DNA from 3 places in the Heyndrickxia sporothermodurans genome. Region 3 is predicted to be linked to each of the others. Evidence: predicted binding sites of a transcription regulator. Region 3 holds the regulator's gene; each other region holds the start of a gene.
What was found. The regulator Rex, encoded in region 3, represses fermentation and respiration genes when NADH is low (regulators of the CRP and FNR family bind a similar motif). The targets are predictions, from matches to a motif close to TTGTGAAATATTTCACAA.
Positions count from the first base shown of each region.

Region 1: qoxA (cytochrome aa3 quinol oxidase subunit II) is a predicted target of Rex. The motif match lies at 4,150-4,167, and genes of this name have one in related genera.
Region 2: qoxA (cytochrome aa3 quinol oxidase subunit II) is a predicted target of Rex. The motif match lies at 1,336-1,353, and genes of this name have one in related genera.

Region 1 covers NZ_NAZB01000021.1:178,900-184,774, forward strand. The annotation lists gene B5V89_RS10780 (NCS2 family permease) at 1-25, shown strand, start outside; gene qoxD (cytochrome aa3 quinol oxidase subunit IV) at 239-526, opposite strand; gene qoxC (cytochrome aa3 quinol oxidase subunit III) at 526-1,134, opposite strand; gene qoxB (cytochrome aa3 quinol oxidase subunit I) at 1,131-3,074, opposite strand; gene qoxA (cytochrome aa3 quinol oxidase subunit II) at 3,095-4,033, opposite strand; gene B5V89_RS10805 (dihydrolipoyl dehydrogenase family protein) at 4,358-5,800, opposite strand; gene B5V89_RS10810 (dihydrolipoamide acetyltransferase family protein) at 5,802-5,875, opposite strand, start outside.
Region 2 covers NZ_NAZB01000059.1:2,614-8,488, reverse strand. The annotation lists gene asnS (asparagine--tRNA ligase) at 1-708, opposite strand, end outside; T-box leader at 762-999, opposite strand; gene qoxA (cytochrome aa3 quinol oxidase subunit II) at 1,462-2,370, shown strand; gene qoxB (cytochrome aa3 quinol oxidase subunit I) at 2,410-4,359, shown strand; gene qoxC (cytochrome aa3 quinol oxidase subunit III) at 4,356-4,952, shown strand; gene qoxD (cytochrome aa3 quinol oxidase subunit IV) at 4,955-5,239, shown strand; gene B5V89_RS17705 (hypothetical protein) at 5,314-5,547, opposite strand.
Region 3 covers NZ_NAZB01000039.1:15,922-21,796, reverse strand. The annotation lists gene tsaD (tRNA (adenosine(37)-N6)-threonylcarbamoyltransferase complex transferase subunit TsaD) at 1-605, shown strand, start outside; gene B5V89_RS15295 (ABC-F family ATP-binding cassette domain-containing protein) at 915-2,840, opposite strand; gene moaC (cyclic pyranopterin monophosphate synthase MoaC) at 2,964-3,452, shown strand; gene B5V89_RS15285 (redox-sensing transcriptional repressor Rex) at 3,509-4,168, shown strand; gene B5V89_RS15280 (twin-arginine translocase TatA/TatE family subunit) at 4,233-4,418, shown strand; gene tatC (twin-arginine translocase subunit TatC) at 4,438-5,199, shown strand; gene B5V89_RS15270 (YdiK family protein) at 5,220-5,414, opposite strand; gene B5V89_RS15265 (CPBP family intramembrane glutamic endopeptidase) at 5,411-5,875, opposite strand, start outside.

The DNA of each region.
Region 1 (5,875 bases), on a different contig from region 3:
ACAACTCGCATTTATACCTCATTGATTTCGGAATCGGCATTGAGCCGGTTCCTTTTTTTTAAAACAAAATCATAGACTTTGATACAGATTTAGAAACCGATCAAATTTGCGGGGAGACCGATCAAAATTTCTGGCACACCCATCAAATTTTTGCTTGAACCAATCATAATAAGAGTAATAGGCTGCGTATTGCCATGAAAAAACGCCTACACCACAACTGGCGTAGACGTTACAATGATTAATTATGCATTACCCATATCGATCCTAATACAATCGTAAGGGCGATGATAATACTGTAAATGATATTTCCAATTTGTACGACCGAATTATCGCTTTCTTTAATATGCATAAACATGAATAGCTGCATGCCTGCTTGTAAGAAGGCTAGAATACCGATAATCGACATAATTGTTGGTCTTGGAAGATTCGTGTGAAGAGCAACAAACATGGCTGCAATCGTCATCACTAATGATAGAAAGAAACCAACGATGTGCCCAATTGGATATTTCGAATGATGTTGTTCCATTACTGAATCAACCCTCCTAAATAAACGAACGTAAAGATAAAGATCCATACAACATCAAGGAAATGCCAGTAAAGACTGATGACGAAAAATTTTCTTGATGTTACAGGTGTTAGCCCTCTTTTTACTAATTGGATAATCAACAGAATGCCCCATAAAATCCCCATCGAAACGTGCAAACCATGTGTTCCTAGTAAAACGAAGAAGCCAGATAAGAATCCACTCGTTTGTAAAGTTGCTCCTTCATGTACATAATCGATAAACTCATGAAGCTCAAAGTAGATAAAGCCTGCACCTAATAATAGGGTAATGATAAACCATAATAGCAAGCCTTTTTTATTATTATTTCTCATTGAAAAAATCGCAAGCCCGCATGTGAAACTACTAACTAAAAGGAGAATAGTTTCTGTCATGACATCTTTAATTTTAAACAATTCTAATTGATCCGGTCCGCCAGCTGTTGAGCCTGAAAGAACGAAATAGGTAGCGAAGAGAGTCGCGAAAAGCGCGATCTCTGCACCTAAGAAAATCCAAAAACCAAATATATTTAATCTGCTTTGCTCAGATTGATATTCTAATGGTAAAGATGTGTCTAAATGTTCACTCATCATCTTTCACCCCTTGCTGCAAGTTCTGTACTTAATATTTCATCTACCTCAACATGGTAGCCTTCATCTTTGTCAAATGAACGCCATGCTAGACAGCCAAGGATAATAATTAATCCAATGATCGCCATCCACCACCATGAGAAGACAAGTCCAAATCCTCCGATACCGAAGCCAACAGCTGAAATAAATGGCATAGCCGTATTGTTCGGCATATGGATTGGTTTCACATCCTCTTTATTAAAGCGAGGAGTTTTGTTTTGTTTCATTTTCCAATAAGCGTCTACATCATCAACAACAGGTGCAACGGCAAAATTGTAATGTGGAACAGGAGTTGGTGTTGACCATTCTAACGTACGACCATCCCAAGGATCACCTGTAACATCACGTTCACCTTTTTTAAGACTGTAGAGAATGTTCCATACTAAGACAAGGAAGCCGATACCCATTAAGACTCCGCCGATCGTTGAAACGACGTTTAATCCTGTCCAGCCAAGACCATCTTGGTAAGTGTACATACGGCGAGTCATTCCTTTTAAACCAAGAACAAATTGCGGCAAGAAACATACGTTAAAGCCGACCATCCAGAACCAAAATGTAATTTTTCCAAGCTTTTCATTTAGCATATGCCCAAACATTTTTGGATACCAATAATGTAAACCTGCGAAACATGCAAAGGCTACACCCGGAATTAATGTGTAATGGAAGTGAGCGATTAAGAAATAACTATTATGATATTGATAATCCGCTGCTGCCATCGCTAGCATGACTCCTGTTACCCCACCAATTAAAAAGTTAGGGATGAAAGCTAATGACCAAAGCATCGCAGTTGTTAATTTTATTTTTCCTTTATACATCGTAAAGAGCCAGTTAAATAATTTCACACCTGTCGGAATTGCAATCAGCATCGTTGAAATCGAGAAGAATGAGTTAACAGCCGCTGAATTCCCCATCGTAAAGAAGTGATGCACCCATGTGAAATAACTAAATAGCGCAATAGCTAACATTGAAAAGACCATCGATTTATATCCAAATAATCGTTTCTTCGCAAATGTACTGATAATTTCTGAATAAATACCTAAAGAAGGTAATAACACAATATATACTTCTGGATGTCCCCATATCCAGAACAGATTACTCCAAAGCATTGGCATACCGCCTGATGCCATCGTAAAGAAATGAGAGCCAAATAGACGGTCAAAAGTCATTAAAGCTAAAGCAACTGTTAATACAGGGAAAGCAAAGATAATAATGATACACATAATTAATACGGACCATACGAACATTGGCATCTTCATTAATGACATACCTTTTGCTCTCATCTTAAGAATCGTCACTAAGAAGTTAATACCCGTAATAAGTGTACCGATCCCCGCAATTTGCAACGCAACTGCATAATAGTTATTTCCAACTCCAGGACTAAATTCAGTACCCGCTAATGGAAAATAGGAAGTCCATCCTGCAGTAGGTGATCCACCAATAATAAAGGAAATATTAAAGAGTGCACACCCGGCAGCAAACGTCCAAAAACTGAATGCATTAAGCATCGGATAAGCAACATCACGTGCTCCAATTTGAAGTGGAACAGCAATATTTATTAACCCCATTAAAAATGGCATTGCCATAAATAAAATCATAATCGTACCATGTGTTGTAAAAATACCATCATAGTGATTCGCATCTAATAATTTTAAGTTCGGTGCCGTCAGTTGTGCACGCATCATCAATGCATCAACACCACCACGGAAAAGCATTAATACTGCGACTAATACATACATAACACCGATCTTTTTATGATCGACAGTTGTCAACCAGTTTTGCCAAAGCCATTTCCATTTTTTAAAGTAAGTTAAGAAAAAAACGATAGCGATCATCGCAAGGGCGATTCCTGCTTCTGTTACATATATAATCGGCTCGCCGGTGACGAAAAATTCATCAAGCTTCATCCTGTTCTCCTCCAATCTTTTTAGTGTTGATGTTCTGACATGTCCATGTTCATATCCATGTCCATACCATCCATTTTATGTTGTTTTTGATTGGTTTCTTGTTTCTTCATCACACCATGTTGATGTGGTGCTTTCACCCATGGTAAATGTGTACCTGTATAAGTCATTCGTCCAACTACACCAGGTTTTAATATCTTGTTATAATCAGCTTTTGTTAATTTTGGTGCTGTTTTCTTTACGTCTTTCACCCATTTATCGAAATCTTCCTGCGTTTGGGAAAGAACTTCGAAATCCATATGGGCAAAACCTTCACCATTAAAATTAGCATTTCTTCCTAAATAGGATCCCGGTTTATCTGCAAGTAATATTAGTTCCATTGAATGATTGGGCATCGTATATTTTTGACCGCCTAATTCAGGTATCCAAAATGATGCCATCGTTCCTGCAGATGTTAATTGGAATTTAACTGGAGTACCTTTAGGAATATTCACATAGTTCACTGTTTCAATCCCTTGTTCTGGATAACTAAAAATCCATTTCCAATCTGCAGAAGTCACATTAATCGTAATTGGCTTCTTATCCTCATAGCCTTTTGGTATATCTTCTAACGCATAGTTTGCTTTAATAGTAGGAATGGCAACAGCTATAATGATGACAATTGGAATTGCCGTCCAAATAATTTCAAGCCATTTATTACCATGTTGATCAGGTGGGATATAATCCGCCGCTAAGCGTTTTTCACGATATTTGAATATCATAAAAATAAATAATCCCAAAACAACAACTAAAATAATCATCATTAACCAAAATGAATATACGATTAAATCATATTGCTTTTGTGCAACAGGGCCTTGTGGATTTAAGACTGCTATTTTACTAGTGTCACAGCCACTCAAAAGAAATATTGATGATAGGAGCATCAATACTGTTATTTTCCATGGGATATGTTTCTTTTTCACACTTTCTCTCTCCTTCCCAATCTACGAAGTATGTATAATCTTTCACAAGTAAAAGAAAATATCATCATTTATTTTTTTAAATTTGTTCTGATAAATTGTACTGCAATTTTATCCTTTTGTGCACATCTTCACAATCTCGACAATTTAAATTCATAAATACGTCATAAAAATTTCTCGGATATTTTGTTGACAACTTGAAATTAGAATTCATCTGGTAATGTTGGTTTCTATGTGGAAAATGCTTTAAACAGAGAGGAATTTAAGCGGAAAAACAAAAAAAGACTAGTGACTAAATTGCAGTTCAGTCCTAGTCCAATCAACTATTTACGAATTTCTAACAACTTTTTCTTTTCTTCCCATTCGTTTTGGTGCTTGATGGATGGATAAACCTAATGTATCCTCCATTGCTTCAAGAATCGCCTCATTCATACTTGGATGCGGGTAAGTTGGAAATAGGAAGTCTTCATCCCTTGCCACCATTTCCCCACCAATAACAGCCGTTGAAATTAGTTCAATAGCACCCTCACCAATGATGTGCGTACCTAGTATTCTATTCGTTTCTTCATCAATGACAACTTTTGCCAATCCATCCCGATTTCCTGATAGCATGGCAAATCCGCTGCCGGAAAGTTGATAACGGCCTATTTTTACTGGATAACCAGCTGCCTTTGCCTGTTCCTCGGAAAATCCTGCATATGCAATTGGAGGTACAGAGTGTACAACCTCAGGCATCCATGTTAAATCGATTTCACTTTTTCCTCCAGCAATGATTTCGGCGACTGCTTTTCCTTGTTTGATTGCTTTAGCAGCAAGAAATGGGCCCCCTGACACATCTCCAATTGCGAATATATGATCCATATTCGTTTTCCCAATACGGTCACAAACAATAAAACCGTTATTATCGATCGCTAAACCCATTCTTTCCAATCCGAGTTCATTCGTATTCCCTTTAGCCTCCTCTTCAATATAAATAGCATTCGAATGAATCATCACTGTTTCATCTTTATGATTTGTAAACGTACAGTCTACTCCAAACTCATTTTCCGAAAAGTGAAGAGATTTCGCATTAGGATATAATGATATTTTTCTTTTTTTCAATTGTCTCTTTAGTTCTTTAAGAATGTCTTGATCAAATGAAAAATCATTATTTTCTTCTAAAATAATACTAACCTTCGTCCCTAGTAAACTATAAGCAAACGCTGCTTCTAAAATAATATAGTCCGAACCAACTAACAGTAATTGTTCCGGGATCGTGTCCACTTGAAATAACTCCCTGGAATTCAACTGATAGTTAGCACTCACTTTATGACTTCCCGCTTTTGTACCCGTAGCAATAATGGCCTGTTCAAAATTAACAACTTCATAATGATGGCCATTTTCTATTCCAATTTTATTAGCTGAAATAAATGACGCACTTCCATACATGACTTCAATCTTATTCGCCTTACAAAGCGATTCGATCCCCATTCTTAGTTGGGAAATTAATTTTTCCTTATAGGCAAGGAATGTTGCAAAATCAAATTTTTTCATTTCGAATTTATAGCCTATTTCGGTAAGGTGCTCCCAAGCATTCGCCTGTTTGGCTGTGTGTACAAATGCTTTCGATGGGATGCATCCTTCATGCAAACAAATTCCGCCAAGTTTTTTCTGTTCAATTAATAGAACATCTTTCCCTAATTGTGCAGCACGAATCGCCGCAGTGTACCCGCCTGGCCCACCGCCAATGACCACTATTTCTTTTTCTTGTGCAATTTCCCCTACGACCATCCTACGTCATCTCCAATAACATTCTTGTTGGATTCTCTATTAATTGAACAAATTCATTTGTAAAACGAACAGCGG
Region 2 (5,875 bases), on a different contig from region 3:
ATTAGAATTTTCTGCTCTAAATGTTGGACCAAAGGTATACACATTACGGAAAGCAAGAGCAAAAGTTTCCGCATTTAATTGACCGCTAACGGTTAAGTTGGATTCTTTGCCGAAGAAATCAGCACTTTCGTCCACTTTTCCGTCCTCGTTTTTTGGAAGCTGGTTCAAATCCATTGATGTTACACGGAACATCTCCCCCGCGCCTTCTGTATCGCTTCCGGTAATAATAGGTGTATGCACATAGACAAATCCTTTTTCTTGAAAGAATTTATGAATGGCGTACGATGCAAGGGATCGTACTCTGAAAACGGCGGAGAAGGTATTGGCTCTCGGACGTAAATGAGCGATTGTTCTTAAATATTCAAGAGAATGTCTCTTTTTTTGCAAAGGATAAGCTGGATCCGATAATCCTTCAACAACAATTTTTGTCGCTTTAATTTCAAATGGCTGTTTCATTTCAGGAGTTGGAACAAATTCACCTTCTACTAAAACGGAAGAGCTAATAGGTAACTTCGTGATTTCTTTGAAGTTATCGAGGGTATCTTCAAAAACGACTTGTACACTCTTAAAGAATGTTCCGTCGTTTAATTCCATAAAACCAATGGTTTTAGAGTCGCGAAGAGTTCGAATCCAACCCGAAATTTGCACAGTTTGTTCGTTAAATTTTTCTTGATTTCTGTATAAATCTTTTACTACGGTCTTTATCATAATTAGCCTCCATATGGTAATTTTTCACAATAAAAAAGCCTTCTATCCCATAAAAAAGGGACGAAAGGCTAACTTCCGCGGTACCACCCAAATTGTCATAATATGACCAACTTTAAAGCGACTATTGCTTATCCAGTCCATAACGTGCTGGTAACGTCTAAGCCTACTTAAGTTATCCCTTTCGGTTAGAACTCAAAGGTGTTCTTCATTCATGCTTCATCACCAGGCTTCCACCGTCCCCGGCTCGCTATCGAATATAGCAAAAACTACTTTCCTTTTCATCGATTTAAAAATATGTAATTTTAAAAATGACTTATTATTGTAATAATCTATCACAAAACATAATCCTTTGTCTAGTTGCCCCCTAAGATATATACCGAAAGCTTTATTGGTCAAACATTTTAACGTATGCGGATCAATATAAGCTGTAATTGATAAACAGGATTGAGCAATAGACAAAGTCGTTAATTTAACAATATCTGAACTTCGGGAAATCCTTTATTACATCAAACCAACTAGGATACCTTATTCTACTCAAAAATTCCAATGATTGTATACATCACAGCTTTCAACTTTCAATCATCTTGAATAATTCGTGACAATTATGTCCTTTTATAAATGAACATTTTATGAAGTACATCACAATATGCTGTTTTTATTAATAAAACATATTAAGATGGTGTCAAATTGGTTTACCAGTAAATATTAGGATTCATAGGTACCTATATCCATCATTAGAAAGGAGTTTCATTTATGAGAATGAAATGGTTAACCTTACCAATGGTTTCCGTACTCATGATTGTACTATCAGGCTGCGAACCATTAATGGTCCTTGATCCGAAAGGTCCGCAGGCAGAGACACAGGCGAATGATATTATCGCTTCTATTCTAATTATGTCATTTATTGTTATTACGGTTTTCGGATTACTCATTTATATGTTAATCAAATACCGTGCTTCAAAGCAAAGCAAGGATTATGAACCACCTTATGTAGAAGGGCATCCATTGGTTGAGGCGATTTGTGTAGGTATTCCAGTGATCATTGTCACTACGCTTTCAATCATGTCGGTGATATCCAACTATAAGGTAGAAGCAACGCCAAAAGGTTATGAAAATCAGGAACCTCTTGTCATATATGCAGCTTCATCCAATTGGAAATGGCATTTTAGTTATCCGGAAGAGGAAATTGAAACAGTCAATTATTTATATATTCCAACAAATAGACCAATTGAGTTTAGATTATATTCATATGGCCCAATTACAAGTTTCTGGATTCCTCAGCTTGGAGGACAAAAATATGCCATGTCAGATATGATAACAAAATTACACTTGGCCGCAGATGTTCCAGGTGAACTCATGGGACGTAATGCTAATTTTAGCGGTAAAGGTTTTGCGGAAAATACATTTAATGTAAAAGCAATGTCTGAAGCAAAATTTCAGGAATGGGTTCAAGAAGTAAAAGAAACAGCTAAGCCTTTAACTGAAAAGAAATTTAATCAATTATTGGAACCAGGTCATGTTGGACAATCCACTTACACTGGTACCCATTTAGAATTTGCGCCTGCTCCAGAAGGCGAACACGCAGGACATAATCATTCGAGCACGAAAGAAGAGAATGATGAAAACCATGATTCCAATGAAGAATCATCGCACGATCATTAATATTTTCAAGACTACTATTTTGAAAGGAGTCTGAACAAAATGGACTTTTTCGATAGATTTGCTATCCCAAACCCGAGTATTGCCATCTATGCTTCCATGGTTTTGATTGGACTTACCTTACTGGCGATTCTAGTCGGACTAACCTATTTGAAAAAATGGGGCTATTTATGGCGCGAATGGTTAACGACTGTCGATCATAAACGAATTGGGATTATGTATTTAATATCTGCTTTACTTATGCTATTCCGTGGTGGAGTAGATGCCATTATGATGCGCGCACAGCTTGCCGTTCCTGATAATAAGTTGCTCGATGCACAGCATTATAATGAAATTTTCACGACACACGGAATTGTTATGATCATTTTTATGGCGATGCCTTTCATTATGGCTTTAATGAACTTCGTCGTACCATTGCAAATTGGCGCACGCGATGTAGCGTTCCCACGTTTAAATGCTTTAAGCTTTTGGTTATTCTTTATGGGTGCGATGCTCTTTAATATATCCTTTGTTATCGGTGGTTCACCTGATGCGGGATGGACTTCATACTTCCCATTAGCCGGTAATGAGTTCAGTGAGTCGGTCGGCTCGAATTACTATATGATCGCGATTCAAATTGCAGGTCTCGGTACGTTAATGACAGGAATCAATTTTATAACCACGATTCTTAAAATGAGAACAACTGGTATGACCTTAATGAGAATGCCAATGTTCACATGGGCAAGCTTAATTACAAACGCGATAATTGTCTTTGCGTTCCCAGTTCTAACGGTTTTACTCCTTATGGGGACGATGGACCGGCTTTTTGCCACCAATTTCTTCACTACAACAAATGGTGGAATGGATATGCTTTGGGCAAACCTGTTTTGGGTTTGGGGACATCCAGAGGTGTATATATTAATCTTGCCTGCCTTTGGAATTTATAGTGAAGTAATCTCAACCTTTTCTCGCCGTAATCTTTATGGTTATAAATCGATGGTGGCGTCAATGGTCATTATCTCGCTCATGTCGTTCCTTGTTTGGGCTCACCACTTCTTTACAATGGGGCAAGGAGCATTAGCGAATAGTATATTTTCCATTACAACAATGGCCATCGCTGTTCCGACAGGGGTAAAAATATTCAACTGGCTGTTTACACTGTGGAAAGGAAAAATTGAAATCACCACACCAATGCTTTATGCCCTACTTTTCATCCCACTCTTTACAATCGGTGGGGTTACCGGGGTCATGCTAGGAATGTCTGCGGCTGACTATCAATATCATAATACGATGTTCTTAGTGGCACATTTCCACATGGTGATTATTCCTGGTGTTGTATTTGCGATGTTAGCAGGCCTCACTTACTATTGGCCTAAAATGTTTGGCTTCATGCTGAATGAAAGAATCGGAAAATGGTCGGCATGGATCATTGGTGTTAGCACACTTGTGGCTTTTATGCCAATGTTTTTCAGCGGATTAGATGGGCAGGCGCGACGAATGTACACCTATTCTGCATCGACTGGGTTCGGACCATTGAATATGATTTCATTCATCGGTGCGCTGGGCCTAGCTGCAGGTTTTATCTTGATTGTGTATAACATTTATTATAGTACGCGATATGCATCTAGAGATATTGGTTCTGATCCGTGGAATGCACGTTCATTAGAATGGGCAACTCACACACCAGTTCCAGACTATAATTTCGCGATTTCACCGCAAGTTAAGTCTAAAGAAGCTTTTTGGGATTCAAAGAAAAATGGTGAACCATTATTTAAAGGAAAATACGAAAAAATTCATATGCCAAATTCAAGTGGAGTTCCTTTTATCATGGCGAGTATTTTCTTCGTCTGGGGCTTTACCTTCGTATTTAGTATTTGGATTCCATTAATTCTAACCACAATCGGTATCTTTGCATGTATGGCTTTCCGCTCTTTTGAAAAAGATCATGGCCATTATATTGAGGTGGAGGAAATAACAGAAACGGAAAATAGATTGGGAGGTAAAGCAATATGAAAATAAATCCATCGCTCCCTCTTGAATATCAAACAGAAGAAAATCGTTTGAAGATCCTTGGTTTTTGGATTTTCTTAGGCGCAGAAGTCATGTTATTTGCTACCCTGTTCGCATCATACTTTACTTTATATAATCGAACAGGGAATGGACCAAGTGGTGCAGAAATTTTTGAAATTACACCTGTTTTAATTGAAACCATTTTACTTTTAACAAGTAGCTTTGTAATTGGTTTAGGCATTCATGCGATGCGAATCGGTAACAAGAAGGCGATGCTCGCTTTCTTTGCCATTACCCTTCTCCTTGGTTTAGGATTTTTAGGATTTGAAATTTATGAGTTTATTCACTATGTTCATGTAGGTGCTGGATTGCAAACAAGTGCTTTTACGGCGATTCTTCTAACTACATTAGGAACGCATGGGGCCCATGTTACCTTTGGATTATTCTGGGGACTGTTCATTATTTTACAGGTAAGAAAAGATGGATTGAATCCTGAAACAGCTAATAAATCATTTATCTTTTCACTTTACTGGCATTTCTTAGATGTTGTGTGGATCTTTATATTTAGCTTCATCTACTTGAAAGGAATGATGTAATGATGAAGGAATTATTCCCATTCAAACAAGTCATGGGGTTTGTGTTTTCGCTCATCCTAACTGTTGTCGCTCTCGCCGTTTATTTCTGGGATATGTCATTTGCAGTTGGCATGACAATCCTCCTTGTTACTGCATTTATACAAGCCGCTGTTCAATTAGTTGTATTTATGCATGCAGGCGAAACTGAAGATAAAAAGCCTATTTATATAAATATTTATTATGGTGTATTTATTGCTTTAGTAACCATATTTGGGACCTTACTTTGTATGGTCTGGGGTTATATATAAATATATTATGTAAATTAGTTGCATAAAACAGCGCATAGATTCTATTCATCCATGCGCTGTTTCTATTTTAAATTTTATTTTTTTATAGTAGTTGCAATTTTCTTATGATGATTGGATTTCTTATGCATTTCTTCCGTGAGGACAAAGAAAACTCCCATAAGAAAAATAAAAACAGCCCCCATAACCGTTCCAAGACCAATTGCTGCCAATGTGTTGTAACCGCTCTCATAATATCCGATAGAAAAAAGAATGATGCCTACAGTCAGCAATGTACCCCCGACAAACTTAACGGTCGATAATAGTTTCATATGATCATCCTCCTTCTTTATATTATTCAATTAGTTCACATAATTGTCAAATACTTTTCAGGATTTGGATATATTTTTGTTTAAAAATTACTTGACTTATAAAAACGATCTTTGTTTTTTAGTATTATGGGGATAACCGCTGATAAACCATTATCAGCGGTCAAATAGCAACTCCAAGAAGTGCTATGGCAGGAATCCTTCTCCAGATTGTCAGTGAATATGCTTTATTAAACATAGTTAAGTGCCTTACGAAGCAAGATCCATAGTCATGCAATCCCAAGCTACTTTTTTGATGGATTATTCTTGATATTTCGCGAAAATTATCATT
Region 3 (5,875 bases):
CTGGAGGACATACGGAATTAGTATTGATGAAGAAGCACGGGGAATTTGAAGTAATCGGTGAAACAAGAGATGATGCAGCTGGAGAAGCATATGATAAAGTAGCTAGAACACTTAATCTTCCTTATCCTGGAGGTCCACATATCGACCGACTTGCAAACGAGGGAACACCAACGATCGATTTACCAAGGGCATGGTTGGAAGAAGATTCTTATGATTTTAGTTTTAGCGGTTTAAAGTCGGCCGTAATTAACACATTGCATAACGCAGAACAAAAAGGTATGTCCATTGACCCGAAAAATATGGCCGCGAGTTTTCAAGAGAGTGTCATTGATGTATTAGTAACTAAGACGATTAAGGCTGCTAAAGAGTTTAATGTAAAACAAGTATTATTATCAGGCGGAGTTGCGGCTAATAAAGGGCTTAGAGAAAGACTTGAGAAGGAATTTGCCAAGATTGATGGAATTGAGTTACTTATTCCGCCATTACATTTATGTACTGACAATGCAGCGATGATTGCAGCAGCAGGAAGTATTTTGTTTGAAAAAGGGAAGCGAAGTGAATATTCCTTAAACGCAAATCCTAGTTTAGATATAGAGCATTTTTAGAAGCATGTGGGTGACATGCTTCTTTTTTATTGTCATAAAACTATCCACATGTGAATAAAAAATACGAACAACTGTTGTTGTGCACAGCTTGTGGATAAAATGTTAATGAAACTATGTTGGTGTGTATAAAATATTGTTGAAAAATTATGATTTCTGTGGATAATGTGTATAAATCTGTTGATAAGGCTAGAAATGCACAAATAATAATACTTTTATACTATATGGGGAGAAAAAAATCTGTGGATAGTTTTGTGGACTAAAAAAATACCAGAGTATCTGGTATTTTTGTCTTAAAGTATGCGGCATCAATTAACCTTCTGCAAGTTCTGTCCACTCTTCCATCAATTTTTCAAGTTGTTGTTTGAAATCAGTGATTTCCTTATTTAATTCAAGAACTTTTTCATGGTCTTGGTAGATTTCAGGCTTACATAGTAATGCTTCGTTATTTTCTAATTTACTCTCTAATTCGTCAATGTATCCCTCGATTTCCTCAATTCGACGTTTACGTTGCCGTTCCAGTTTTTTTGCCTCTTTGTCTTGTTGATACGATTGTTTTGCAGGATTCTGTGTATCCGTAGTAGTTTCAAGTTTTGAATGTTCCAGTTTTTTTAATTCCTGCATTTCTTGCTGTTTTTCAACATAATAATCGTAATCTCCGAGATATTCCTTTGTTCCATCTTTCCCTAGCTCTATCACCTTTGTTGCCAGCCTGTTGATAAAGTAACGATCATGGGAGACGAATAGAATCGTACCGGGGTAATCAATTAAAGCATTTTCCAATACTTCTTTACTATCGAGGTCCAAATGGTTTGTCGGTTCATCTAAAATAAGAAAATTTGCTTTTTGCAGTAAAAGCTTGGATAAAGCAAGTCTTGCTTTTTCTCCGCCACTTAAACTTGAGACAATTTTAAGAACATCATCACCCGAAAATAGAAAATTTCCTAATACTGTACGTATTTCTTTTTCATCTTTCAAAGGATAATCATCCCATAGTTCATTTAAAACCGTTTTGTTCGATGAGAGGTCGGCTTGTTCTTGATCATAATAACCAATCGTCACATTTGAACCGTAATTGATGTTTCCGTTATGAAGGTCCAACTTTTTAATAATTGTTTTAAGTAAGGTTGATTTACCGACTCCATTTGGTCCTACAAGTGCAATACTGTCACCTTTTTTTATTGATAAAAAGATATTTTTTGCGATAATATGGTGATTATATCCAATAGAACCGTCCACAATATTTAACACTTCATTACCGCTTTGCTTCTCAATTTGAAATGCGAAAGTAGCTGATTTTTCGTCACCTAACGGCCTGTCCATTATTGTCAATTTTTCAAGCTGTTTTCTTCGACTTTGTGCACGTTTTGTTGTGGAAGCTCTTGCTAAATTTCGTTGAATAAAATCTTGTAGTTTGGCAATTTCTTCTTGTTGTTTCTCATATTGTTTGAAATCACGTTCATATTGTTCAGCCTTTTGCGTCAAATATTGGCTGTAATTCCCATAATATTTCTGAATAGCGTGTCTTGATAATTCATACACTTGGGTAACGACTTTGTCTAAGAAATATCGATCATGCGAGACGATAAGTATGGCACCGTTATAGGCTTGTAAATACTGTTCCAGCCATGAAAGGGTGTCAATATCCAAATGGTTCGTAGGTTCGTCCAAAATTAAAATGTCTGGTTTAGTTAAAAGTAATTTAGCTAATGCTAAGCGGGTTTTTTGGCCGCCGCTTAATGTTTCAATCATTGTTCCATAATCAAAATCACTGAATCGCAGGCCGTGAAGGACTGAACGGATATCGGATTCATACTGATAACCACCTAAATCTTTAAAACGAATCTGTAATTGATCATATTCAGCTAAGATTTTGTTGTAAAGATCCGGTTTTTCATAGTAATACGGGTCTGCAATTTTTTGTTCTACATCTCTTATTTGATTCTCCATTTGCCGCAAATCTTGAAATACAGTTAACATTTCATCCCAAATGGATAAACTAGATTTCAATCCAGTATTTTGTGCAAGATAACCGATGGAAACATCCTTTGGTTTGACAATATCCCCGGAGTCTAATGACATTTGTCCAGAAATAATTTTTAATAACGTGGACTTTCCGGCACCGTTTCTCCCAACTAATGCAATACGATCTCTCGTCTGAATTTCTAATTTTATATTTGATAAAATAAGTTCAGCACCAAAATGTTTTGTTAGTTGTTGAACTTGTAATAAAATCATATTTATTTCACCTCATCTATATTGGTAGTGTACCGTATTCATGAGGGTTTGGGCAATGATTCACTATTTCTAAATAGGACACGGAAAGAAAAATAGTGTATGATAAATTGAGGGGTGTTTTCGATGTCAAAGCTTACTCATTTTAATGAGCAGGGAAGAGCGAAGATGGTTGATGTGAGTACTAAACCTGACACTGTCCGCACGGCGATTGCACAATCGAGTGTACAATTAAGCAATGAAATTTATCATTTAATCCGTAATAATAAAATGAAAAAAGGGGATGTTCTTGCAGTTGCACAAGTTGCAGGTGTTATGGCTGCAAAAAAAGCATGGGATCTTATTCCGATGTGTCATCCTATTCCAATTAATGGAGTAAATATTGAATTTAGTTGGGAACAAAAAGATCCAAATATGTATATGCTAAACATTATTTCAAGTGTAAAAACAAAGGGAAACACCGGTGTTGAAATGGAAGCATTAACTGCTGCATCTGTAACCGCTTTAACCGTTTATGATATGTGTAAAGCCATTGATAAAGGAATGGTTATTGGACCAACGTTTTTGATAGAAAAAACAGGCGGTGTTTCAAGTACTGATTATCTGAGGGAATAGATATTTCCCTTGAGGCCAACGTTTTTTTAGTTAGATTTATATGGGGGACCTATAGTATGAATGAAGAATTAATTAAAATACCTCAAGCGACAGCAAAGCGATTACCACTCTATTATCGATTTTTGAGGAATTTACATAACTCCGGTAAACAGCGTGTATCTTCAGCTGAGTTAAGTGAAGCTGTAAAAGTCGACTCCGCCACGATTCGCAGAGATTTTTCATACTTCGGGGCATTGGGGAAAAAGGGTTACGGATACAATGTTAATTATTTGTTATCATTTTTTCGTAAAACATTAGATCAAGATGAATTAACAAAAGTAGCTCTAATCGGTGTGGGAAATTTAGGAACAGCATTTTTAAATTATAATTTCATGAAAAACAATAATACAAAAATCGAAATCGCTTTTGATGTTGATCCAAATAAAGTCGGTAAAAAAATTGGAGATGTACCTATTTATAGTTTGGATGAGCTGGAGGCACGATTAATCAGTGAAGATATCAGTGTTATTATTCTTACGATTCCCGCAGAAGTTGCACAACGGGTTACTGATCAGCTGGCGAAAACAAACGTAAAAGGTATATTAAACTTTACACCGGCTAGACTAAATGTACCTTCATCTATACGTGTGCATCATATTGACTTAGCAGTAGAGTTGCAATCATTAGTTTATTTTTTAAAGCACTATCCAAATGACACGGAAATTTCACAAGACTAATAAATAGATAATGGATTAAACATCTAATTTGTATTATCATGTAAATATGAGGAGGTGGGCACAGATGGGACCAGGAATTGGAAGTATTATTCTCATTGTGATTGTTGCCTTACTAGTTTTCGGACCAAAGAAATTACCCCAATTGGGCAGAGCTGCCGGGGATACATTAAAAGAATTTAAAAATGCGACTAAGGGCTTGGCGGATGAAGAAGACGATAAGCCAAAAACGGATAAAGACAACGTTAAGTAAAATGTTAGGATGAATTCATATGAGTCAAAAAGACATGACGATTTTTGAACATATATCCGAGCTAAGGAAGCGACTGTTTGTGATAGTCGTTTTCTTTATCTTGGCTGTAATTGTAAGTTTTTTTCTTTCACAACCAATCATTCGTTATCTCCAGCATTCCGATTATGCAAAAGAGGTGACAATGAATGCGTTTCGGCTAACAGATCCTTTTAAAGTTTTTATGGAAGTTACTTTGTATTTGGCCATAGTGATTATTTTACCTGTAATTCTTTATCAACTTTGGGCATTTATTAGTCCCGGTTTATATGAAAAAGAACGGAAAATAACATTAAGTTATATTCCCATAGCTCTTGTTCTCTTTTTAGCTGGACTAGCATTCGCTTATTTTATATTGTTTCCGTTAATCTTACGGTTCATGATGAAGCTATCATCACAAATGGATATTAATCCGGTCATCGGTATTAATGAATATTTTTCGTTTTTGTTTCAAATTACCTTCCCATTTGGGATACTGTTTGAATTACCAATCGTTATCATGTTCTTAACGCGATTAGGAATCATTACACCAATGTTTTTGGCGAAGATTAGAAAGTACGCATATTTCTTTCTACTCGTCCTTGCTGCTTTTATCACACCGCCTGACGTAATGTCACAAATTGTCGTCGGTGTACCGCTAATGATTTTATACGAAATTAGTATATTGGTTTCGAAAGTCGGTTATCGAAAAGCGAAAGCAGCGGAATTAAAATATGCGCTGCAAAGCGAAAGTGAAAAAAAATAAAACCTTCCAATTGGGAGGTTTTATTTTTTTTGATGGCTTTTTAGGCGAAAATGCAAAGTGATTAATCGAAAGCCTGACCCATAATCAATCGTTGCTAAAAAGACGAGCATGTAAGCTAAAAAAGACCAACCGTGAAGATTAACTTGTTTAACGGCAAAATAAGTAAACAGGGTGCCAAGAAGGCAATAGATTATGCCGGATTGTAGTGGTCTCATGAGAAAAGTCCTCCAATAAAGCTTTGTTTCTCGATAATTTTTTGAATTTCTTCGCGGTTCAATAGCTGAGCAATAACAACGATTGTGTTCATTATTACGTGTGCGCTTATTGGCACTAAAATGCGATTTGTCTTTTTATATAAAAAGGCAAATGTGAATCCCATGGCAGAATACAGTAATAGATGGACAAACTCCATATGTGCAAGTCCAAAAATGATGGAACTGATAAGTGCCGAAGAAAAAAAGGATAAATATTTATGAAGTGTTCCGAAAATAATCTTTCTAAATACAATTTCCTCTAAAATTGGGCCAATAATTGAACTTACAACAACGACAATCGGAAAAGTTTCGATTAGGCTTACGATTCGCTGAGTGTTTTCTGATCCAGGTTTAATGCCAATCATTTGCTCAATGATTGATGCAAGCGCTTGAGCAATAAATGCTAGAAAAATCCCTCCGAT